Regions from separate parts of the Actinacidiphila sp. ITFR-21 genome, predicted to be linked through region 1. Evidence: riboswitches for the same ligand, from Rfam matches in the RefSeq annotation. Region 1 holds a riboswitch; the other holds the start of a gene.
The links. A riboswitch is a leader RNA that binds a small molecule or an ion and turns the genes downstream of it on or off. The one in region 1 is predicted to bind cyclic di-AMP.

Region 1 (4,218 bases):
CCGGTCCAGCGTCGCGGCCCGTTGGAGATACGTGCCGGGGGTGGTGCTCAGCGCGAGTTGCAGGGAGGGGGCGACGGACCCGGCGCGGTACTGCGCCGCCGCCAGCGAACCGACCGCGTCCCGGGCCACGTTGAGCCGCGCGGTCTTGCGGGCCACCTCGTCCTGGAGGTCGGCCACGGCGGCCCTGGCGGCGTCCGCCTGCTCCTTCGCGCCGTCGTACTGCTCGGTCGCCCGCTCGGCCTGGCGGTAGAGCACCTCGACCCGGGTCCGCACCTCCTGCGGAGCGGGCCGCTCGGCCTGCGCGGGCTCCCCGAAGAGGGTGACCGAGGCGGCGGAGGCGAGGGCCAGCGTGCAGGCCACGCGGGACACCGAGAACCGGGTACCGCGTAAGTGCGGGTCGCGACTGTGTGAGGCCATGGCGGCCGTCACTCCTTCCGGGGATGCCGTCCGGGCGGCCCGGCCGGCCCTGGAGGAACGGCCGGGGGTCCGGCGGCGTCCGCACGGGGGACGGAGACGCCGCCGGACCGTCGGCGGGGCGGCCGGGCCGTCGCGCAGGCGACGGCCGTAGGGTCGGCCACCCGCCGACCGACGCTAGCCCCGGCCGGGGCGCGCCGCCCGGATAGACCGGGACTGCCCGGTATCGGCCGTTGCCGACCACAACCGACCGGTGTCCGACGGGTGACCCGCCCGTATGCGTATCCGCTCTGACCGGTCACCCGGTCACCCGGCCGCACGGCCGCCTGATCACCCGGACCCCGCTCACCCGGCCGCCGGCCACCCGCTCACCCGGTGACGGCACCCCGGCCCGGCCGGGGCAGGGCGCGGGGACGACGGCTGCGGGCCGGTTACGCGATGCGGCGGGCCGCGGCGAACGGCATCCAGCTCATCGGGGCGATCTCCACGACCGCGCCGGTGTGCGGGGCGTGCACCACCTCGCCGTTGCCGAGGTAGATGCCGACGTGGCTGATGCCGGAGTAGAAGAAGACCAGGTCGCCGGGGCGCAGGTCCGACTCGGAGACGGCCGTGCCGTCCGTCACCTGGTCCCAGGTGGTGCGGCCGATGGTGATGCCGGCCGCGCGGTAGGCGGCCTGGGTCAGGCCGGAGCAGTCGTACGCGTTGGGCCCGGTGCCACCGGAGACGTACGGCTTGCCGCGCTGCGACAGGGCGAACTGGAGGGCCGCGGCGGCGCGCCCGGAAGCGGGGCCGCTGTAGGTACTGACCGCCGACGAGGAGGACGAGGAGGACGAGGAGGAGGCCGACGCGAACGTGGTGGACTTCGGCGGCCTGCTCAGCGCGGCCAGCTTCGCCCGCTGCTCGGCGTTGAGGCTGTTCAGCAGCTTCTGGGCGGTGGCCAGCTTCGCCGAGACGTTCTTCTTCTGGGCGGCAAGCTTCTTCTGCGCGTCGGTCAGCGCCTTCAGGCTCGCGGTGGCCTGGGACCGCTGGATGTTCGCCTGCTCCTGCTGGACCTGGAAGGTCTTGAGTGCCTGCTCCTGGGTGGCCGAGACCCGGTCCATCATGTGGGTCTGCTCCAGGAACGACTCCGGGCTGGACGACAGCAGCAGCTGGGTGCTCGCGCCCATGCCGCCCTCGCGGTACTGGGCGGTGGCGAACTGCCCCAGCACCCGGCGGGTCTCGTTCATCTTCTGGGTCTTCTGCGCGACCTGCGTCAGCAGCAGGTTGGCCTTGGCCCGCTGCGTGTCGGTCTTCTCCTTGGCCTGGTCGTACTGCTGCGTCGCCACCTCGGCCTGCTGGTTGAGGGTGTCGATCTGCTTCTTGACCTCGCTGATCGAGGGCTTGGCGGGCGCCGGGGCGGCGCTCGCGCTCTCGCTCAGCAGGGTGACGGACGCCAGGGCCGCCGCCGTCACTCCCACCGCGGCGCGCGGGGCGGCCGAGGCGAGTATGCGGGTACGCGGCTTGCGGTGCGACGCCAAGGAGGCGCTCCTTCCATGGGCCGCCGACCGGGTTAGCTGACGGGTTCGGGCGGGAAGTCGCCCTACGGTCCGGACACCTGTGCGGGTATCCGTCCCGATTCACCCCAGTTGGTGCGTGGGTCCCCGGCTCCGGCCGAGGCCGGATTGAGCGGAGGCGACGCGCTGCCGGCACTTTCACCGACGGAAAGCAGGCCGCCTAGCGGGACACCGTAACCAAGTTCTGCACCACTTGGGAAGATTGGATCGCAATGTGACCGAAATCGCTTTGTGACCTTACCGGTTGCGGTCGTCGCGACCGGCCCGACCGGTCACCTCAATACGGGCGGACCCCGGCGTAAAACGGCATTTCGGTGATCGGGGCGATCTTGACGACCGTGCCGGTGTGCGGGGCGTGGATCATCTCGCCGCCGCCGATGTAGAGGCCGACGTGGCTGACGTCGCTGTAGAAGAAGATCAGGTCCCCCGGCTGGAGGTTCGCCTCCGAGACCCGGGTGCCGACGTCGACCTGGTCGTAGGTGGTCCGCGGCAGCGACACCCCGGCAGCCTTGTACGCCGCCTGCGTCAGGCCGGAGCAGTCGAACGAGTCCGGTCCCGTCGCCCCCCACACGTACGGTTTGCCCAGCTGCTGGTGCGCGAAGGCGATGGCCTGCTCGGCGACCGAGGAGTTCACCGGCGTCGTCGGCGCGTCCGCGCCCTTCGTAGCGACCGCCTCGGCCGCCGCCTCCCGCGCGGCCTCCTCCTTCGCCGCTAGCGCCTTCGCCTTCGCCTCCGCCTCGGCCTCCTGCCGGGCCCGCAGCGCCGCCAGCCGTGCCTTCTCCTGCGCGGTCAGGCTGTTGAGCAGGTGCTGCGCGGCGCCCAGCTTCCGCTGCACGGCCGCCTTCGCCGCCTTCAGCTCCGCCTGCTGCGCGGTGAGCGCGGCCAGGCTGCCGGCCGCCGCCATCCGCTGCCGGGCCGCGTCGGCCTGCTGCACCCGGAACGTCGCCACGGCCCCCTTCTGCCGCTCGGCCATCACACCGGTCAGGTGCACCTGGTCCAGCAGCGCCTGCGGGTCGGCCGAGAACAGATAGCGGCTGGCGGTGTCGCCGCCGTCCCGGTACTGCGCGGCGGCGTACATCCCGAGCACCCGGCGGGACTCGTTGAGCGCCTGCGTCTTCCTGGCGGCCTGGGCCAGCAGCTTGTTGACGGTGGCGCTCTGCCGGTCCGTCTTCTCCTTGGTGCCGTTGTAGTGCTCGGTGGCGACCTCGGCCTGGTGGAGCAGGGCGTCCACCTTCGCCTGCACCGCCGCGACGGACGGCTGCGCGGGTTTGCCGGGCGCCGGGGCGGCGCCCGCGCTCTCGGCCAGCAGCGTCACGGTGGCCAGCGCCGCCGTCGTGAGCCCCACGGCCGCCCGCGGGCCGGAGGAGCCGAGTATCGCGGTACGGGCCTTACGGTGTGTCGCCATGGCGGGCGGACTCCTTCCGGGCGCTCTGCCTGGTGCGGCACCGTAGCCAAAGCGCGGGGCCGCTGGGAAGGGGCGTGTCCGATAGGCCCGATACCTTTTCGTCATATCGCGCCGAGCGGTCCGGCCGTCACGGAGGGTCGCGACGGCGCCACCGCCGGGCCGCCGCGGAGGTGACGGCCGCAGGCCCGGCCGGAGACGTGCGGGCGCGGCTCGGGGAAGGGGGCCGTGCGTGTCGGCGGGGGCGCCCAGGGTCCGTCGGGTGGGTCTTCGCGGCGTCGCGGGCCCCGGTACGGCGCGCCTGCCGCGTTCCCGCCGGTCGACGACACACCACGCCGCCTCCCTCCCCGGCTGTGCCCGCGCGCGTTTCGGACCCCGCTCCTCGACCCGCGGAGATCCACCCGACAGGCCCTAGACTCGGGAAGCGATGAGCAGCCTCTTTGACGACAACTTCCTGGCCGGTCTCGAAGCGGTCCACGGCCCCGCCGGCGGCCCGGCGGCAGAACCGCCGGAGCCGGACGACGGACCGGACGGACCGGGTGCCGAGGACGTGCCGCACGACCTCTTCGGCGACCGCTTCGACGGCCCGCCGCCCCACGACGCCCACTACCGCGACGGCGCCCCGCGCCCGGCCACCGACCCGGCGCAGCTCCTCGAAGGGCTCAACGAGCAGCAGGCCGCCGCCGTCGAGCACGCCGGCGGTCCGCTGCTCATCGTGGCCGGCGCCGGCTCCGGCAAGACCCGGGTGCTCACCCACCGCATCGCGTACCTGCTCGGCGCCCGCCACGTCCACCCCGGCTCGGTGCTGGCCATCACCTTCACCAACAAGGCCGCCGGCGAGATGAAGGA
Region 2 (4,218 bases), 2.0 Mb from region 1:
CGCGGCGGTGGGCAGCGGGCCGGTCATCCGGAACCCGGTCTCGCCGGGCAGCACGTAGTGCAGCCGGTCGCGGGCCTGGGCGCGTACGTAGTCGGGGTCCTGCCAGCGGGCCTTCTCCTCGCGCAGCTGCTCCACCTTCTCCTCGGCCCGCTGGGCGGCCCGCCGCTGGTCGGCGATGTCGGAGCGCTGGGCGATGTACTGCCGCATCGGGTACGCGAGGGCCACCACAAGGGCGCACAGCACCAGGGCCAGCAGCGCGGCCCGGCCGGTGAGCCGGCTGCGCCGCGCCGGGCGCCGCGCCGCCGCGCGGTAGACCCGGGCCTGCGCCTCCTGGCCGATCGCCTTCAGCCGGGCCGTGGTGGAGAACCGGTCCGCCGCCACCCGTCACTCCCCTCGCCGCACCGGTATCCGCGGATCCGGCCTGTCCGTGTGGTCCGCGTGTGGTCCGCGGCGACCGCGCGGGTCCGCCGTCCGCGGGCCCGCCGCCGCACCCGCGCGTGCGCGGGTCCGTACGTCCCCGCCCACGGTACGGGACCGGGTGCGGGGACACGGGGAGGCGGGGGCACGCAAGGAGCCGCGCGGCCGGGACGGCCGGTGCGGTCAGCGCTTGAAGCGGGGGAACGCCGAACGCCCGGCGTAGACCGCCGCGTCGTCCAGGATCTCCTCGATCCGCAGCAGCTGGTTGTACTTGGCGACGCGCTCGGAGCGGGCCGGGGCGCCGGTCTTGATCTGGCCGCAGTTGGTGGCGACGGCCAGATCGGCGATGGTGACGTCCTCGGTCTCGCCGGAGCGGTGCGACATCATGCACTTGTAGCCGCTGCGCTGGGCCAGCTCCACCGCGTCGAGTGCCTCCGTCAGCGAGCCGATCTGGTTGACCTTGACCAGCAGCGCGTTGGCCGTGTCGGTGTCGATGCCCTTCTGCAGGCGCTCGGGGTTGGTGACGAACAGGTCGTCGCCGACGATCTGCACCTTTGCGCCCAGCCGGTCGGTGAGGACCTTCCAGCCCGCCCAGTCGTCCTCGAACAGCGGGTCCTCGATGGAGACCAGCGGGTAGGCGGCCACCAGCTCCTCGTAGTACTCGGTCATCTGGGCGGCGGACTTCTCCCCGCCCTCGAACTGGTACTTGCCGTCCTTGTAGAACTCCGAGGCTGCGGCGTCCAGCGCGAGCGCGATGTCCTGGCCGGGGACGTAGCCGGCCTGCTTGATGGCCTCGACGATGAGGTCGAGGGCGGCCCGGTTGGACTCCAGGTTCGGCGCGAAGCCGCCCTCGTCGCCGAGGCCGGTGGACAGGCCGCGGGACTTCAGCACGCCCTTGAGGGTGTGGTAGACCTCGGCGCCCCAGCGCAACGCCTCGGAGAAGGACTCGGCGCCGATGGGCGCGATCATGAACTCCTGGATGTCCACGTTGGAGTCGGCGTGCGAGCCGCCGTTGAGGATGTTCATCATCGGGACCGGCAGCACGTGCGCGTTCGGGCCGCCGAGGTAGCGGAACAGCGGCAGGTCGGACGCCTCGGAGGCGGCGTGGGCGACGGCCAGCGAGACGCCGAGGATGGCGTTGGCGCCGAGCGAGGACTTGTCGGGAGTGGCGTCCAGGTCGAACATCGCCTGGTCGATCAGCCGCTGCTCGGTGGCGTCGTAGCCGACCAGCTCCGGACCGATCTGCTCGATCACGGCGAGGACGGCCTTCTCGACGCCCTTGCCCTGGTAGCGGTTCTTGTCACCGTCGCGGAGTTCCAGGGCCTCGTAAGCGCCGGTGGAGGCGCCGGAGGGGACCGCGGCACGGCCGGTGCTGCCGTCGTCGAGGCCGACCTCGACCTCGACAGTGGGGTTGCCTCGCGAGTCGAGGATTTCCCGGGCTACGACGACGTCGATGGACGGCACGTTGTCTCCTTCTGCGGTGTCTTCGAAGTCTTCTCGTCTATGTCGGGACGAGCCTAACCGGCTTCAGGGCCGGGACCGGCGCTCGGCCCGGCGGCTGGAACGGAATGCCCCGGCCGGGCACGCCAGGGGGAGGGCGTGCCCGGCCGGAATGGTCAGGAGGCTTCGACCGCCGTCCGTCCGCAGTTCGGCCGGACCGGCTCGGCCGTTCGGGGACCGGCGCCCGGCTCAGCTCAGGTGCAGGTGCTGGCCCGGGTAGATGAGGTCGGCGTCGTGCACGATGTCGCGGTTGAGCTCGTACAGCTTCTTCCATCCGCCGTCCACGCCGTGCGCGGCGGCGATGCCGGAGAGGGAGTCGCCGCGGACGACGGTGTACTCGCCGTCGCCCTTGCGCACCACGGTGTGGGTGGCCGCCCGGTGGTGGGTGGCGGCCTTGTGGGTCTTCTTCGCCGGGGCCGGCGCGGCCTTGGTGGTACTGGACGCCGACGACGAGGAGGACGAAGAGGACGAGGAGGACGAGGAGGAGGACGTCGAAGACGACGAGCCGCCACCGGTGTTGATGTCGGGCGCCGGGCCGCCGGCGGTCAGGCCGCCGGCCGAGGCGCAGGACCACGCGCCCGGACCCTGGATGGCGAGCAGCTTCTCGGCGACGGCTATCTGCTGGTCCTTGGTGGCCAGGTCGGCGCGCGGGGCGTACTGCAGGCCGCCGGCCGCCTCCCAGCTGGACTGCGAGAACTGCAGGCCGCCGTAGTAGCCGTTGCCGGTGTTGATGGACCAGTTGCCGCCGGACTCGCACTGCGCGACCGCGTCCCAGGTGGCGACGGAGGCGGCGGAGGACGAGGTGGCGCCGATCAGCGGAATGGCGATCGCGGTGCCGGCGACTCCGGCGAACGAGGCGAGTCGGACGAGCTTGGAGGCACGACGGTGCTTACCCATGATGTTTGTGTCCTCACCGACGCCTGCGAGGTCAGCTGTCGGGTTCGGGCGTGAGTTGCCCGGCCGGGCCGCGTCCTGCTCATACGGCCATCTCGGCTTCACCCCAAGCCGGTCCCGGCCGTGCGTACGTTGCGCAGCGTGGTGTGCTGTCCGGTGCTGCGGGCGGCGTACGGGCCGGGTCCGGCGGAAGACCTTGGGTCCCCCGCTCCTGCCTGCGGCGCTTTCGCGTCGGCTGTTCCCGTCGGACGGCGGCAGGACTCGGCGTTCTGCCCAACGGGGCCCGCTGTGGCGAGCGACAGAACGTTAAGCACAGGTGGGCGGATAGGACAAACATCCCGGATCGGGTCGCCAACTGAGCCCGCCCACTCGGCCGGTCGACGAAGCCGCAGGTCACGGCGTCCGATATCAGCGGCCTGCAAGCGGGCGGTCACAGCGGCCGAAGAGAGGCTTGTCACATCTTCGACCGGAAGGGACGGGCGGTACGTCCGGTTTGTCGGCCAGCCGTCAACCGCCGCTTTCTCAGCCAAGATTGAGGATCTGTCCGGGTTTGATGAGGTTCGGGTCCTCGCCGATCGACTGCCGGTTGGCCTGGTAGAGCTGCCGCCAGCCGCCGTCGACGTGCTGGGCGGTGGCGATTCCCGAGAGCGAGTCGCCGGCGCCCACGGTGTACCGACCGGCGGGTGAAGTGCCCGGATCCTCACCTTTGTTGGCGGTATCGGTGGATGCGGGGCCGGACGGTGCGGCGGAGTCCGTGTCGGTCACCGAGAAGACCTGGGTCCGGGTGGCCTGGTCGCGGGCGGCCAGCTCCTCGTCGGTGGGGCTGTACGGCTTCGCGTGCCTGCCGGCTCCGCTGCCCGCGTCCGGCGCGGTCGGCAGGGCGCCCGTCGGGTCCGTGGGGGCCAGCGTGGCGGCGCCCCCGGGGTCCGGGAGGCCGGGCGGCGGCGTGGTGCCGGCGGGGGCCGTCGGCGCCGCCGGGACGGCGGGCGTGACCGGCGGGGCGCTCGGGCCGGTGCCGCCGTCGCCCGGGTCGCCCGGTGCGGCCGTCGAGGGGGCGCCGGGGGTGGCCGGGGCGGTCGGCGCCACCGGGGGCGTCGCGGGGTCCGTGGCGGCCCCCGAGGGCGGCGTGGGCGGCGTCGTGGCGGGCGGGTGCTCGCCGGGCTGGGCCGGGGCGGGCTGGGGGGAGGGGGAGGAGCCCGGGTCGGGTGTCGCGGGGTCCTGGAGCAGGCCGGTGCCCTCCTCGCAGCCCGGCCAGGCGTTCGGGCCGAGTTCGGTGAGCATCCTCTCGGCCACGGCTATCTGGTCGGCCTCGGAGGCGAGGTCGGGGCGCTCGGCGTACGCGGCGCCGCCGTACAGGTCCCAGGTGTCCTGCGTGATGGCGAGGCCGCCGTAGAAGCCGTTGCCGCT

Region 2: linked by a shared signal. The riboswitch ahead of RLT57_RS10040 (transglycosylase family protein) and the one ahead of RLT57_RS18715 (C40 family peptidase) in region 1 are both predicted to bind cyclic di-AMP.

The regions. Positions count from the first base shown of each region.
Region 1 is NZ_CP134605.1:4,241,202-4,245,419, forward strand. Features, by position in the region: gene RLT57_RS18710 (C40 family peptidase) at 1-417, opposite strand, end outside; gene RLT57_RS18715 (C40 family peptidase) at 846-1,931, opposite strand; cyclic di-AMP (ydaO/yuaA leader) riboswitch at 1,937-2,092, opposite strand; gene RLT57_RS18720 (NlpC/P60 family protein) at 2,245-3,372, opposite strand; gene pcrA (DNA helicase PcrA) at 3,797-4,218, shown strand, end outside.
Region 2 is NZ_CP134605.1:2,263,012-2,267,229, forward strand. Features, by position in the region: gene RLT57_RS10030 (FtsB family cell division protein) at 1-381, opposite strand, end outside; gene eno (phosphopyruvate hydratase) at 601-1,881, opposite strand; gene RLT57_RS10040 (transglycosylase family protein) at 2,107-2,814, opposite strand; cyclic di-AMP (ydaO/yuaA leader) riboswitch at 2,820-2,963, opposite strand; gene RLT57_RS10045 (transglycosylase family protein) at 3,334-4,218, opposite strand, start outside.